2 regions of the Aerococcus sp. NPDC058936 genome follow, and region 2 is predicted to be linked to the other one. Evidence: riboswitches for the same ligand, from Rfam matches in the RefSeq annotation. Region 2 holds a riboswitch; the other holds the start of a gene.

Region 1 (7,871 bases), on a different contig from region 2:
CGTCTGATGCAAAAAGAAGTAATAAAGCTATATAATGATCGTGATGATGTGACCTTAACTAGCTACGTGATTGATCCAATCCGCACAAGTAATGTGAATATTGAACGACCGGCCGTGATTATCTGTCCCGGTGGTTCATATATGTACTGTTCAGATAGAGAAGCTGAACCAGTGGCATTGGCATTTAATGCTATGGGCTTTCACGCATTTGTCTTGCGATATTCGGTCTATGGGCAAGGGAAAACAACTGCAGAAATCATTGCAGAAGGGCAATTTCCAGTTAAACCTGATGTTATTTTCCCCCATGCGCTACAAGAAACTGCTAAGGCATTTGAAATTTTGCATCAATATGCGACTGAGTGGCGCATTGATACTGATAAGATTGGCCTAGCAGGATTTTCTGCTGGTGGTCACAATACCGGGATGTACAGTAATGTATGGCATGAAGATGTGATTCAAAATGCAACAAATTTGAAGGGCAAAGCCTTGAAACCAGCATTTAATATTTCTGCCTACGCCCTAACTGATATTGCCTATTATTATCACCAAAACATTGCCAATCCTGACCCAAATATCAAGGCCTATGCAACAGCTATATCTTTAGCTTGCTTTGGAAAACCACTACCTAGTGAAGCAGAAATTGAACGTTATTCTGTCCCAGCTACTGTGAATGAACATACTGCACCAACTTTTATTTGGGCGACACGTGAAGATGATGTTGTTAATGTACGTGATTCCTTATCACTAGCCTTAGCATTAGAAGAAAATCAAATTCCGTTTGAAATGCATATTTTCCAAGAAGGACCACACGGCCTTTCAGTGGCTAACGAGCTTTCTGCCACCATGCCCAATCAAGTGAATAAAACTGCCGCGCAATGGCTACCGCTAGCTGAAAATTGGTTGAAAGAAATCATCTTAAAAGGCGTTTATTCCTGAGCGCTTAGGATGATACTATGGGTTTAGGATAATAAAAAGAGGTAAATATGAAGTATAAAAACTTATTATTTGATGTAGATGATACCTTATTAGATTTTCAAGATGCGCAAAAGGTTGCATTGAAATTTTTATTTGAGTCTATGGATATTCCTTATAATGAGGAAACTGAGAAAATGTATAATACCATGAATCAAAGTCGCTGGCGCCAATTCGAACAAGGGATTTTAACCTCAGAACAAGTTGTAAATGGTAGATTTGGTATTTTCTTCAATCAACTAGGAATTGAAGTGGATAGTGTTGAAATGGAAAGAAATTATCGGCAGTATCTAAAAGAAGGTATAAAACCTGTTGAAAATAGTTTGGAACTAGTGAATTCACTTTCTAAACAGGCAAATTTATTTATCGTTACCAATGGAATTGCTGAGACGCAATCTTATCGTTTACAAAAATCTGGTTTGATGCCGTACTTTAAAGATGTGTTCATATCTGAGGAACTGAATGCTCAAAAGCCTAGTATAAATTTCTTTAATACAGTATTCTCAAGAATCCCATATTTTAATAAAGAAGAAACAGCCATTATTGGAGATTCGCTTACGTCAGATATTCAAGGAGGTATTAATGCTGGAATCGACACCATTTGGTATAACCCAAAAAGGAAAGAAGTAAAAGATCCAGTAATGCCAACCTATGATATTGCGCACTTAAATGAAATATATGATTTATAGTTTTTGGCTTAGTTTAACGAATTTTTGTCATGAATGTACAATAGCATATAACATCGATTGTAAAATTTCTTGACATTGTACCTTTTATTTCATAAGATTAGTCTTAAATGAATAAATGCGGAATAGAAAGAGGCCGCTAATCACATCAGTATCCATTTGGAGAAAGGGTTGTTAGCCGAAATAGCACGATTGCTGTTGGGGGTGTATTTAATAAATGCATCACTGCCAAAAAGGAATGCCCAATTCCTTCCAGGAGCGCTTTCTACTTTGCGGGCAAAAGTGATTTCTGTATTCAACCGATACCAAGTCGAGCTTTTGCTTGCCTTGGTATTTTTTTATTGAATTTTATTAAAGGAGCTTTTTTATGAAGTCAAAACTTTTTCCAAAAAAGTTACACATGCCGAATGCATTAGTGCTTTTATTTTCAATCATGGTCATCATGATGATCTTAACTTGGGTTATACCAGCAGGGGAGTTCGAACGAACGCTGGTCGATGATCGTACTGTTTTAGTCCCAGATTCTTTCCACTTTATTGAATCTAGCCCACAAAATCCTTTCCAGTTGATTCTGGCCTTGCCGCAAGCTTTTATTGAGGTAGGATCTATCGTATTTTTCCTCTTTATCACTGGTGGATCATTCAAATTAATTAACGAAACAGGCATTCTTGAAGCTCTAATGGGTCGTTTAGTCCGTGCCTTAAAAGGACGCGAGGAAGTTTTTATTCCTATTCTTGTTTTTGTGACTGGTTTAGGTGGCGCCACTCTAGGTTTATCAGAGGAAATTATCCTCTTCATCCCAATCGGTATCGCACTAGCTAGAGCTTTAGGATATGATGCCATGACAGGGATTGCCGTTTTAATTCTTGGGGCTGCAGTCGGCTTTAACGCTGGGTTTATGAACCCGTTCTCAGTAGGTGTTGCCCAAGCCTTAGCTGAATTACCGCTATTCTCAGGTGTTGGTTTACGGATCGCCTTATTCATTGTTCTTTGGACTGTAACGACAATTTTTATTATGCGTTATGCGAAGAAAGTCAAAGCTGATCCAACCAAGAGCGCAGTAGCAGATTTAGAAGCCGCTGATAAAGCTGCAGATGATTACAAGGACTTAAGCGAACAAGAATTACCAGCCTTTTCAGCACGCCACAAGTGGATTTCTGTGGCTTTACTAGCCGGTTTTGCCATGATGGTATACGGTGTATTCCAGATTGGTTGGTTTATTGACGAACTAGGTGCAATGTTCTTTACCATGGCAGTTGTTTCAGCCTTAATCGGGGGTCTTTCAACTGGTAAAATAGCCGACACCTTCGTTTCTGGTGCTGCTGAGATGATGTTCTCAGTACTTGCCATTGTTTTCGCCCGCGGTATTTTAGTAGTCATGGAAAATGGAATGATCTTAGATACAATTATTTACAATCTTGTACAAGTGGTAAACATTTTCCCAACTATCTTAGGATCAGTTGGTATGTACGTGATTCAAATATTGATTAACTTCTTTATCCCATCTGGTTCAGGTCAAGCTGCGGCGACTATGCCAATCATGTTACCAATCGCTGACTCACTAGATATCACAAGGCAAACAGCTGTACTTGCTTTTCAATTAGGGTCAGGTTTCATGGATGCTATTATTCCAACATCCGGTGTCCTAATGGCTGAATTGTCACTAGCTAAAATTCCATACAACAAGTGGTTTAAATGGTTCATGCCGTTACTTGCCGTATACATCTTAATCGGATTGGCTTTCTTAATCTTTGCCCATTTTGTAAGCTATGGCCCATTCTAGAAAGGAAGAGTAAATTTTATGACTGTAAAAGAAATATTACATCAAGAAGTTAGCGCCCTAGAAACTGACTTAAGAGAATTGAGCGATTATATTTTTGCCAATCCAGAACTAGGCCATCAAGAATTTAAATCGTCAAAGGCTCATATTGCATTGCTTGAGAAACATGGTTTCACTGTTGAAGCACCATATGCTGGCTTTGATACAGCCTTTAGAGCGACTTTTGATTCAGGTCAACCTGGCCCAACAATTGCTTACTTGTCTGAGTACGACGCCTTACCTTCAATCGGACATGGTTGTGGCCACAATATGCTTGGGACTGTAGACACTGGTGCAGGTATCGCCTTATCTAAGGTGATCAACCAGACTGGGGGCCGAGTGATTGTCTTAGGAACGCCTGCTGAAGAAACAACTGGAACTAAGGTAGATATGACTAATTTAGGCGTATTTGACGACGTAGATGTGGCTATGTGTACCCATCCTTCAGATGAAAATACTATGTCTGGGACTTCAATGGCTATCCACCCAATTGCTTTTGAATTTTTCGGTAAACCAGCTCATGCTGCGGAAGCGCCAGAAGAGGGGATTAACGCCCTAGATGCTATGTTAAACCTATTTAACAATATCAATAGCTTACGCCAAGAAATGCGGTCATCTGCCCGTGTGCATGGGATTATCACCCATGGTGGAGACGCAGCCAATGTGATCCCTGAATACACACGCGCGGAGTTCTATGTCCGCGCCTTGGATACGCCATATATGGAAGTTTTATCGGAAAAAATCATCAACTGTGCTAAGGCCGCAGCACTTGCCAGTGGTTGTACCATGAAGCACACAGACTTTGAAAATATTTACAAGGATATGATTACGAATGAGACATTGTCTGCTGTCTACAACGAAAATGCAGGCGACTTAGGCATTGAAATGGTCCCAGAAAAATTAGGGGAAAATGGATCAATTGACATGGGGGATGTTAGCCATGTTGTTCCTTCAATCCATTCCTACTATTCAATCACAGACGGTAAACGTGTTATCGGACATACACCTGAATTTAGAGACTGCACCCAAACACCGTTTGCTTATGACATGATGATGCGAGTTGTTGAAACGCTGGCGCGTACAGGTGTTGATGTTATCAGCAAACCAGAGTTACTGACCGATATTCAAACAGAATTCGCTAATCGTTAAAGATTTAATCTTAAAATAATCAAAAAACGCCTGAGGAAACTCGGGCGTTTTTAAATGCAAATAATAGTATTTGCTTTATTTATATGTGCTGATTATTTACTTTCTTGTTTAGCCATCCAACGTTCTTGATGACCACGTGATATGCGCATGATTTCAGTATATAAATCAGCTAATTCTTCTTTAAGTTCAGGGTTTTCTAAGTAACCTTGAACTTTTTCAATGACTAGGGCTTCTCGACCAGCATCAAAAATGTCTTTATTATTGGCTAGCTTGACCTCAGCTACGCGTTCAACTATTTTCGTTCTTTCTTCAAATAATTTCACGATTTCTCGGTCAAGGCGGTCAATTTCAGTACGTTCTTTTTCTAACATGTTTTTCTCCTTTAACGGCTAATTTTAATTTAGATTTGTAATTTTATATCGGGGGCGGATGACGACCAAATCAGCATACTGGCTAGCTTGGCTGGACAATCTCCTTTACCCAAGACACTTGTTTTTCATGATATTGATTTAAGCATCAATACTTCATCCTATCCATTATAAATAAGGACCAAATCAAAAGCAATTGCAAATAAGGATTGCCTACACCATCTGGATTTATTGACGAACTGGCAAAATATCGTTATAATTTTTGAGTTGAAAAATGTGCATTAAACAAAATAACTAATATGAAGGGTGGATAGATATGTCAACAGAATCTATCTCTGAAACAAGAGAACATGTGAATCAAAGAACATTAGGTGATATTCGTGACCGTAAGCCCGTTTTTTGGGAGAATGATAACCATGTACCTTTCAAGAACTTAAAAGGGCAACTGGATGTGTCAGTCCTAGAGATTAAAGATGCAGAGGCACGATTAAAACGATTTGCACCATTTATCAAAGCAGTCTTCGAAGATACGGTGGCTTTAGATGGTCTGATTGAATCGCCAATCTCTGACATTGACAAATTCAAGACTGTGTTAGAAACCACTTATGATTTTTCATTTCCTGGCCAAATGTTCCTAAAACGGGATGACTTATTACCGATTGCCGGTACTATTAAGGCTCGAGGGGCTATTTATGAAGTCTTGCATCATGCTGAAGCATTAGCCTTTGAAGAGAAATTATTATCAGGTTATGACGATGACTATTCGAAATTCGCGACTAAGGCATTCCAAGATTTCTTTAAACAGTACACTGTAGTTGTTGGGACTACAGGTAACTTGGGGATTTCTTCAGGTGTGATGTCTGCCAAAATCGGTTTCAATGTCCAAGTCCATATGTCGCATGAAGCCAAGCAATGGAAGAAAGACTACTTAAGAAGCCACGGTGTCCAAGTGATTGAACATAAGACCAACTTCACAGAAGCCGTAGACCAAGGGCGTCAATCAGCTCAATCAGATCCCTATGCTTACTTTATTGATGACGAACATTCAATTCAATTGTTCTTAGGTTATACAACTGCAGCGTCAAGACTAGAAAAACAGTTAGCTGATCAAGGAATCGTTGTCGATGAAGACCATCCACTTATGGTTTATCTACCATGTGGTGTGGGTGGTAGTCCAGGTGGTATTACTTATGGTTTGAAACAAATTTACGGGGATCATGTTCACTGCTTCTTTGCTCAACCAACTCATGTACCATCTATGTTACTAGGGTTAATCTCTAAGAAATTTGCAGATATTTCAGTCTATGACTTTGGGATTGATGGCTTAACCGTTATGGACGGTCTAGCAGTACCTAGAACCTCTCAAATCGTGGCTAAATTAATGTCAAGTATCTTTGATGGTGGTTATACATTGACTGACAAAGAGTCAAATCGTCTGTTAACAACACTGAAAGATGTAGAAGATATTTTTGTAGAGCCAGCAGCCACAGCAGGATTAGTTGGTCCACAAAGACTCTTCACTACTGAAGCGGGGCAAAACTATCTGCGTCACAAGAACTTAACAGATAAAGTAGCTAACATGACCCATATTGCATGGGCAACTGGTGGGTCAATGGTACCAGCAGATGAGCAAGTGTTATTCTACGAAAATGGTAAAGCCAATCAATAATGTGAAACGATAAATCGAAATCACTATAGAAGAAAAGGGTAATTGAGTGTCACTGAATCTCTACCCGAAAACTGAACACTCAAAAAAAGAGTGTTGTAAGTTTTCGGGTTATTTTTATGCAAAATTTTCGGTATACTCTATTTGAGTTATACAGAAGGGAGTGGGCAGATTGAGTAAAAAGATATATAGCCAAGCTGAGATTCAAGCTTTAAGAAACAATCCTAATGTGAAAAGTGTGACAGAGAAAAGTATTACCTATTCATCAGAATTCAAAATAAAGGCCATTAAACAAAGCAAACAAGGCATGATATCCACTCAGATATTTGAACTTGCTGGACTTCCTTCTCATTTAATCGGAAAAGGAAAATCCGATCAATCACTATCACGTTGGAAAAGATTATATAAAGATCACGGAGAAGATGTATTGTTACAAGAGACTCGTGGTTCAAAAAATAATGGTCCCTATGGACCAAGAGAACAATTATCGTTACAAGAGGCACTAGACAAAGCAAATGCCCGTATAGCCTATCTAGAGGGGAATCTCGAACTAGTAAAAAAATTAGAACAGCACGAGAGGAGCGTGAAAAACGACAAAAGAAACGACTTAAGTAAACAAGAACGCTTTAGATTAATTAACCAAATTATTCGTGAGAATCAACTTGCTGGAATGGTGAATCATTTATGCGACCTTGCAGGGGTAAGTAAAAGCGGCTACTATTACTGGCTAAATAGTAGCGATAAACGTGCTGAGCGTGATCAAAATGATTGGGAAGATTTCCAATTGTTATATAGAATTTTTCTGGATAAGAAGAAGTGTGGGATTGATGAAATAAAAATGGCGTTAGAAACTGAATACGATGTAGTAATGAATCATAAAAAAATCAGAAGAATTTTGCGCAAGAATAACATCATATCATCAATACGGGCAGCGAATCCATACCGTAAAATGATGAAGGCAACCCAAGAAAATGCTACCAAGAAAAACCTTGTCAATCGTCAGTTTGATCAAGGTATCCCGTACAAAGTATTTCTCACAGATATCACTTATCTTCCTTATGGAAGTGGACAATGGGCCTATCTTTCAGCGGTTAAGGATGGTGCTACCGGCGAGATTGTTGCACATCACTTCTCAACTAGCTTAAAAATGAATTTAGTTTATGAAACGCTAGATAAATTAAATAATGTGATTAAGGATATGCCAGTAATGG
Region 2 (7,871 bases):
TCTTGAAGGGTTAAGTCTTTTCGGTAGGAATCAACAATAAAATGTTTAATTTCGTAGGCTAAAATCTCTCTTTCAGACATCTCTAACCGGTTTTGGTTTGAAGCAGAACAAAGTCGATACAATTCAAGGAATATGGTCGATACTATACTAAAGACCATTTTCTTTTGAATGTTGTCTTCAGGCCGTTTCAATTCCAACTGTAATTGAATCAAAGTTTGTAGTAGATGTTGCCAAGTGACGAAAGAGAAGCTGAAGACATGTGGTTCATCAAAAATGTGTTTAATTTCAGGTGTTTCCACAAAATCATTGGCAATGGCATCTATGTAAGGTTCGCCTAGGGATAAAATATAGGCGTATATTTTTTCTTCTGTTGGTTTATGGTCATCAACTTGAGGACTACAATCTTTTTCCGGTAAGATTAACCGTCTCATAATCGGTTCAGGTAAGACAACAATTTGGCGCACTGAGACGTCAATTTTTTTGTCGGCTAACTCAATAGAGAAGGGTCTAAGAGGAATCAAGAGTTCGTTTCGATGAAAAGAAGAACGATTATAAATGTCAACCATTTGCTGATCAACTTTTTTCAGTTTGATTCGAAATGGTGGTGTTCCAGTTGGCATAAATCAAAGCTCCTATTTTAAATATTCAATCTATCACTTATCAGTAGCAATAAAAGAAAGGGCGTGCACTGATAAGTTACACACCCTTTAATATACCACAATTTACTTTAGAATTGAAAAGACTATATCAAATTCAATCGTTTCATTTCAGCTTCTAGTGCAGCCACTGTTTCTTCTTGGGCAGGGACCAGTGGTAGACGCACTGAACCTGTATCGAAACCAAGCATGGACATGGCTTTTTTGATTGGAATTGGATTTGGCTCACTGAATAAAATGTCGATTAATGGTTTAAAAGCTGTTTGAATTTCAGCCGCTTTTTTAAAGTCACCATTTAAGGCATAATGCGTCATTTCGTGTACTTGTTTTGGTGCAATATTAGCCAAAACAGAAATCACCCCATGGCCACCCAAACTCATTAATGGAATAACTGTATCGTCGTTACCAGAGTACACATCAAAATCAGGACCGACGTGGTAGCGCGCATCTACTGCATTGGCTAAATCACCAGTTGCATCTTTAATGGCAACAATGTTATCGATGTTTTTAAGTTCCGACAATGTTTTAGGGGCAATAGACATTCCTGTACGACCTGGTACATCATATAAGATAATCGGCGTTGTTTTCACAGCATCTGCAATGGCGCTATAATGCGCCAATAAACCAGCTTGGCTCGTTTTTAAATAATAAGGCGTTACAGATAGAATAGCATCTGCACCTGCGGCTACACAGTCTTTCGTTAATTGGATTCCGTGGGCAGTATCATTAGAACCAGCACCGGCTATCACGGGTACCCGGCCATTGACTTTTTCCACGCAGAATTTTACTAATTCAACTTGTTCTTCGTCAGTTTGTGTTGAAGCTTCACCAGTTGTTCCTGCAACGACAATGGCATCTGTACCATTTTCAATTTGAAATTCAATCAACTCCGCAAACACATCGTAATTGATATTTTGTTCTAATGAATTATCATAAGGGGTAACGATGGCTACCGCAGAACCTTTAAAAATTGTCATGAGAATCCTCCTATATTGTGTGCAATTTGTAATTGTTTTTATGAAAAAACGATCAGATAGCTTGAGTATAAAAAAAGGCAGACAAGAGCATCACTCTATGTCTACCTAGGAAAACGTGTCAAAAAATACTGATAGCATTCAATAATCCTAACAGTTTTTAATCCCTAGCATAAGACAAGCGCTCCGCACCTTAATGGGTATTAAGGTTTGACAGGGATAACCCTCTTAGGTATTACCCCCAACACAGAAAATCTGCATTTCGGCACAACCACCTTTCACCATCGGCTACTGATTGGTTGCGCATCCTCTATATCTATACTTTCTATTCGTATAATCGTTAGTTTAAAACTAACATGACTACCAATTAAAGGCAAGGGCTAAATGAAAAAACTATTAGATTTCGCAATCGTTATTTCATTTTCTTTTTCTTATTAGACGTATAAGCTCTGGGCAATCGTTGACTTAAATTCGTCAATACTTCATGGGCAATCGTTCCAGCATGACTAGCAACGTCCACCACATCAACAGTTTGGCCGCCATTTGTCCCAATTAAGGTCACTTTAGCGCCCACAGGCATCTCATGGGGTAGGCGAATAATCATCTGGTCCATACAGATCCGGCCCACGCTCGGACACCGCTCGCCGTCAACAATGGCATCCAATCCCAAATAATTTCTTTGCCAGCCGTCCGCGTAGCCAATCGGTAGGGTAGCCACCCATTCATCCGAACCAGCCACATAATCAGCCCCGTAGGAAATCGTATCGCCCGCATGCATTTGTTTGACGTAGATAATTTCCGTCTCCAAGGTTAATGCTTGCTTGAAATCAACCGGCGACGCCACATCTTCCATACTTGGAATGGAACCGTATAAGCCCAGGCCAAGTCGCGCAACATCCAAAGTTTTTTCCGGGTACCAAAGGCTTAAGGCAGAGTTTGATTGATGGAAAAGGGGAGTGTACCCTAATGCTGAGTAGTCCAATTTCCCAAGCAAACTTTCAAAAAAGTCAGATTGGGCTTGAACCTTATCCTTACCATGGTCAGTGAAGGAATCAGCTGTAGCATAGTGGGTAAAGACTGAAGCCAACTTAAATTTCTTCGGATGTTTGGCAATGTAATCAATGATTTTCTGTGCTTCTTTAGCAGACCGCACGCCAATCCGTCCCATCCCAGAATCCACTTTAAGGTGGACATTCAATTGATGAAGGCGAGAAAAGTCTTTATCGTGTTTCTTGGCATATTTTAAATAGTCTAAGCTAGACACTGTCACACCAATTTCTAAATTGGCTAAAAGCCAAGCGTCGTCTGGATCAGTCAAGCCTAAAATCATGATAGGGGCAATAATCCCAGCGTCTCTTAATTCTAATGCTTCATCCGCAACCGCGACCGCAAAACCGTCGGCACCGCGAGATTGGAGGGCGTCGGCTATTTTGACGGCACCTAAACCATAGCCGTCAGCCTTAACAACTGCCATGACAGCTTTATTACCGATATGCTTTTTAATAGCGAAATAATTATGAATAATCGCATCTAGAGACACGATGGCCTTACTAGGGCGATGATAACCAATGGTCATAGTTTAAACCTCTCTTTAATCACATGGATTGATTGAAATAGATAGTAAATGACGTTAATACCGCGCATTCCACTTCTCATTTATTATACCACTTGTGGGTAAAAACTCGAAAGAAGGGTCTCTAACTTAAGGAAAAGCTAAGTTAGTCCAATCCTAAGCTCACCTTAGTGGTCATTTAAATTTTATCAGAGGTAGAGATTTGTAGAAACTTCGGTACATAACTATTGTAAGTAAGGATCCAAGGAACAACTCGGTCTCTTGGAAAAATGTACTCGATACCAACAGCGACAATGGCTCCCAAGAAGGTATCTAACACCCGAAGTAGGGCATAGACATATTGGTTGTGCTCTGGAATATTGAAGACAATGACAAGGAAAGTGGCGCTACCACCAATAACCCCTTGTGGATTCTTAACGAGAAGGTTAGTTTGAATCGTAATTAAAATACCTAAACCGCCTAAAAGTGCAGTAATCAAATAATGGTCAGGCAATAACTTATGTAAAAAAATATAAACTAATGAGGCAAAAGCCCCACAAACAATGGCTAAGGTTCTACGCAAACCAAAAGAAAGCGACGAAGTGACGTTAGCCCTTTGTGAAAATACCGCTGAAAGGGCAGCAATTTGCGGGTCAATAGGGATAAATGCTGAAATAAGAACAATAATAAAGACACTCAATGAAGTCTTTAGGGTCCGCATACCAATATGAAAACTTTGTTTCACTGAAATAAGCTCCTTTAATTAAGAGGGAAAGTTGAAAAATTTCCCTTCTCTACAATTTGAAATTTCTTGTAAATAGATTATACTAGGAATACTGGATAAAATGAACTAAATAATAAAGGTGGTGCATCAGGTGAAGCGGCAAACATATCGCCAAGCGAAAAAAGCGCTTGAACGCGAGAAGAAGAATAACCAAAAAAAGTATGGAAATCCTTTTTCAGATGACATTAAATCCTCAGTACCTGAGACAACACTCACACAGGATACTGCTGAATTTAACGTCGAAACGTTTGCGGAAACACCTGTGCCAAAAGAAACCTTCCAAGACTTAGACACCAATGAAATCTTCTTCGAAAGACAAAAACAAAAACAATACTTTTGGTCTGGTTCAAGCAATCACTCCCGCAAAGTACTGGTATGGATTATTCTAGCCCTCGCCATCCTAGCAGTAGTCTTGCTCGGACCGCGCGTTTTCGAATTCTTCCAAATGATCTTTAAGTAGAAAAGGTGCGACAGAAGTCGTTTAGAAATAAAACACTAGAATAATAGTAAAAAGCGCCCTTCACTTGTCGTGATGGGCGCTTTTTGAAGCTTATCATTTAAATATTTGGCATCATAAAATGAAAAATAGGGTATTGGTGGACTGTGTAACCAGTATTATTTTGGTTGTTTCTTAAAAGAGAAGCGATTGAAATGGCAGATACACCAAATCAGCAAGTCATAGGAAGAAGCGTTAGGAGGAGTTTCTTCATTTACCTGGCACGTCGTGTATATAAGTAGACTAGTATTTAGATGAAAAGTGGTTAGGATCCTGTAATATGAAATAAATCTAAATTACTACATAGGGTAGATGAATATTAATCTAAAAAACACGACGACTGTCGTGTTTTTAGTGTGCAATGTTTTATTTTGGTTGAATAATAAGCATATCTTTGGTGAAGTGGTTCAAGTTTTCAGTGCCACCATCATGCGCGATTACTAAATCTTCAATACGAACGGCTGTATTACCAGTCAGGTAAACACCGGGTTCGATTGAGAAGATATTGCCATCTTTAATGGTATCTGTATTAGCTTTTGACACATCGCCTTTCTCATGAACTTCGCGTCCGATGAAATGGCCTAGTCGGTGGGTAAATTGATCACCATATCCTTGGGCTGTAATGTAATCACGCGCTGCAGCGTCCACATTCGCCAAAGTTTCGCCAACCTTGACAGCGTTAATACCACGTAAATTGGCTTCAAGCACGATGTCATAAACCCTTTTGGCTTCAGCACTAGGCTCACCGTAATAAACGGTACGGGTCATGTCGGAACAGTATTCTTCATGTTTACAGCCGATATCAATGACAATCGAATCACCCAGTTTCGGCAAGGTATGGTCAGATTCATGGTGTGGGTCAGCACCGTTTGAACCGTAGGCGATAATGGGTTCGAATGAAAAGCCGGCATCTGCGCCTTCTTCATCGTAAATACGGGCTAATTGATCTACTGCAGCCAATTCGTCTAAACCAAGTGGTAAGACTTCTTCGATTAAACGAGCCATGGCACGGTCGTTAATATCTGAAGCTTTACGCATTTTTTCTTGTTCCTCATCGGTTTTAATGGCTCTTTGTGCATCCACTAAGTCAGAACCTACTTCAAAAGTGGCCTGGTTGTATGTTTTGGCGATGGCTAATAGTTGGTCAGCCCGCCACAATTTATCCACGCCGATTCGTAGTGGGGCGTCGGTTGCTGGGAAATCCGCTAGATTTGCAAAGGCTTCAGCGATTGTGTAGTTATCATCCACCCAAGTGACGTCAACATCAGCTAATTCGTCGAATACAAATAGTTTGTTAGCGATAATTTGTGGACCTTTGTCCGGCTGTATAATCAATAACCAAAAACGTTCCATGGGGTCAAAAATGACACCAGTGTAGTAGTCGATGGATGCCTTGTCGCTAATGATTAGGGCATCTAAGTTGTGGTTTTTAACTTGTTGTTGAATGGTTGTTAGTCTGTTGCTATGTTCTTGATCCATATATCCTCCATCTCTTCTTACAGATAGCCGTCAGAAGAATCTTCATTATATTTCTCTTCAGCTTCTGGATGTTCCTCAATATATTCCTCAAATTCATGTAAGGTCATACCATCATGGGTTTCAAGGAAGTCCTCGCGGCGGTCTTTACGGTATTTGACCATTTTTTCTTTAAATATTTCACCAGTAGTCGGCGGTGTCCAGGAAACGGCGTTAGCGCCTGCTTCAATTACCTTACGAATGGTGTCTTCATTATTACCACCAGTTGCGATAATCGGCACATCTGGGAAATCCCGGCGAATCCGTTCAACGATAGCGGCTGTTTCTTTGCCCCCTGAAACGTTAAGGATATCCGCACCGGCAGAAATTCGGGCTTCGATATCGTTATAGGCAGAGACAACTGTCGCTACAATTGGGGAGTCGACTGTGTGCTCAATATCTAGAATATTTTCTGCGGTCATCGGCGCATTCACCACCACCCCTTGGACCCCTGTCGCTTCGGCAAAAAGGGCAATATCTACGCTACGCTTACCCTGAGTTGTACCGCCACCAACACCGGCAAATACAGGTTGACTGGCTACTGATGTCACTGCTGAAATGATCGCAGGATGCGGGGAGAATGGGTAGACAGCTAAGACGGCATCCGCATTACAGTATAGGATTGTGGCGACGTCAGTTGTAAAGACAAATGATTTTAAAGTTCGTCCAAAAACGCGAATACCGGATGCTTCATTAATAACTTCTGGCACCATCACCATATCGCTTCTAAACTGAGAAGAGATATTTTGAGAGCCGTTTTTTGGTTGATTCAACGCTATAACCTCCATTTAATTGATTGAATGGGTGTTTCAGATAGTTTTAGTCTTATTATAGTACTTATATAAAAAGAATGACAATTCAAAATCTCGACATGGCGTCATATCAAGTAAAAAAGTGCTCAAATGATTCAAATATGAAATATAAAATAACATTGGTGCCCAAACATGTTAAGAAATCTATCAAATAAGTTGACACTTGCTTAAGAAATGATTAGAATTATTTTATCTTTATGCAAGAATCCTGTTTACATTCAAGTTTATTGCAATTGTATTCAAAAGGAAAAATCAAATAAGAAGAGGTGCTATGATGATTACATTTGATCATGTTGAAAAATATTATGGTAAATTCCACGCGTTGAAAGACATTAATCTGAAGATAAATGAGGGTGAAGTTGTGACCTTGATTGGACCTTCTGGTTCTGGTAAATCAACGTTGATTCGGACGATAAATGCTTTAGAGAAGGTAGACTCAGGCCATTTGATTGTTGACGGTAAAGATATTACAGACCGCAACACTGACATCCGTCAAATTCGTCGCGACTGCGGTATGGTGTTCCAACATTTCGAATTATATCCTCACATGACGGTGTTAGAAAACGTGACATTAGCACCTTTAAAAGTCTTGAAGAAAACCGATAAAGACGCCCAAGATAGAGCAGAGCGTTTATTACAACGTGTAAACATGTGGGATAAACGTGATGCTTACCCAGGTCAATTATCTGGTGGGCAAAAACAACGTGTGGCCATCGCTCGTGGCCTAGCTATGCGTCCAAAAATGATGCTATTTGACGAGCCAACTTCAGCCCTTGACCCAGAAATGGTTGGGGAAGTATTGGACCAAATGAAACGTATCGCTTTTGAGGACAACATGACTATGGTTGTTGTAACGCATGAGATGGGCTTTGCCAAAGAAGTATCGAATAGAACCATCTTTATGGCAGACGGAGAAATTTTAGAAGACCGTCCATCAAAAGAGTTCTTCGAAGATCCTCATGATGAACGGGCCATTCAATTCCTAAGCAAGATCTTAGTCTAATCACCAAGTCACGCTTAAGAAAAGAGGGAAATACTATGAAAAAACTATGGCGAATTGTCGCGCTAGTGGCTTTTGCTTT

Evidence for each region. A riboswitch is a leader RNA that binds a small molecule or an ion and turns the genes downstream of it on or off. The one in region 2 is predicted to bind lysine.
Region 1: linked by a shared signal. The riboswitch ahead of ACFW0C_RS07360 (YfcC family protein) and the one ahead of dapA (4-hydroxy-tetrahydrodipicolinate synthase) in region 2 are both predicted to bind lysine.

The regions. Positions count from the first base shown of each region.
Region 1 covers NZ_JBHYKZ010000008.1:47,951-55,821, forward strand. Annotated here, with positions in the region: gene ACFW0C_RS07350 (alpha/beta hydrolase) at 7-936, shown strand; gene ACFW0C_RS07355 (YjjG family noncanonical pyrimidine nucleotidase) at 984-1,661, shown strand; lysine riboswitch at 1,781-1,930, shown strand; gene ACFW0C_RS07360 (YfcC family protein) at 2,026-3,441, shown strand; gene ACFW0C_RS07365 (M20 family metallopeptidase) at 3,460-4,626, shown strand; gene ACFW0C_RS07370 (chorismate mutase) at 4,719-4,997, opposite strand; gene ACFW0C_RS07375 (D-serine ammonia-lyase) at 5,311-6,663, shown strand; gene ACFW0C_RS07380 (IS3 family transposase) at 6,833-7,871, shown strand, end outside.
Region 2 covers NZ_JBHYKZ010000007.1:41,342-49,212, forward strand. Annotated here, with positions in the region: gene ACFW0C_RS06715 (helix-turn-helix domain-containing protein) at 1-620, opposite strand, end outside; gene dapA (4-hydroxy-tetrahydrodipicolinate synthase) at 743-1,633, opposite strand; lysine riboswitch at 1,803-1,951, opposite strand; gene alr (alanine racemase) at 2,043-3,206, opposite strand; gene ACFW0C_RS06730 (aromatic acid exporter family protein) at 3,382-3,927, opposite strand; gene ACFW0C_RS06735 (hypothetical protein) at 4,058-4,426, shown strand; gene ACFW0C_RS06740 (M24 family metallopeptidase) at 4,829-5,941, opposite strand; gene ACFW0C_RS06745 (hydrolase) at 5,959-6,750, opposite strand; gene ACFW0C_RS06750 (amino acid ABC transporter ATP-binding protein) at 7,064-7,792, shown strand; gene ACFW0C_RS06755 (glutamate ABC transporter substrate-binding protein) at 7,828-7,871, shown strand, end outside.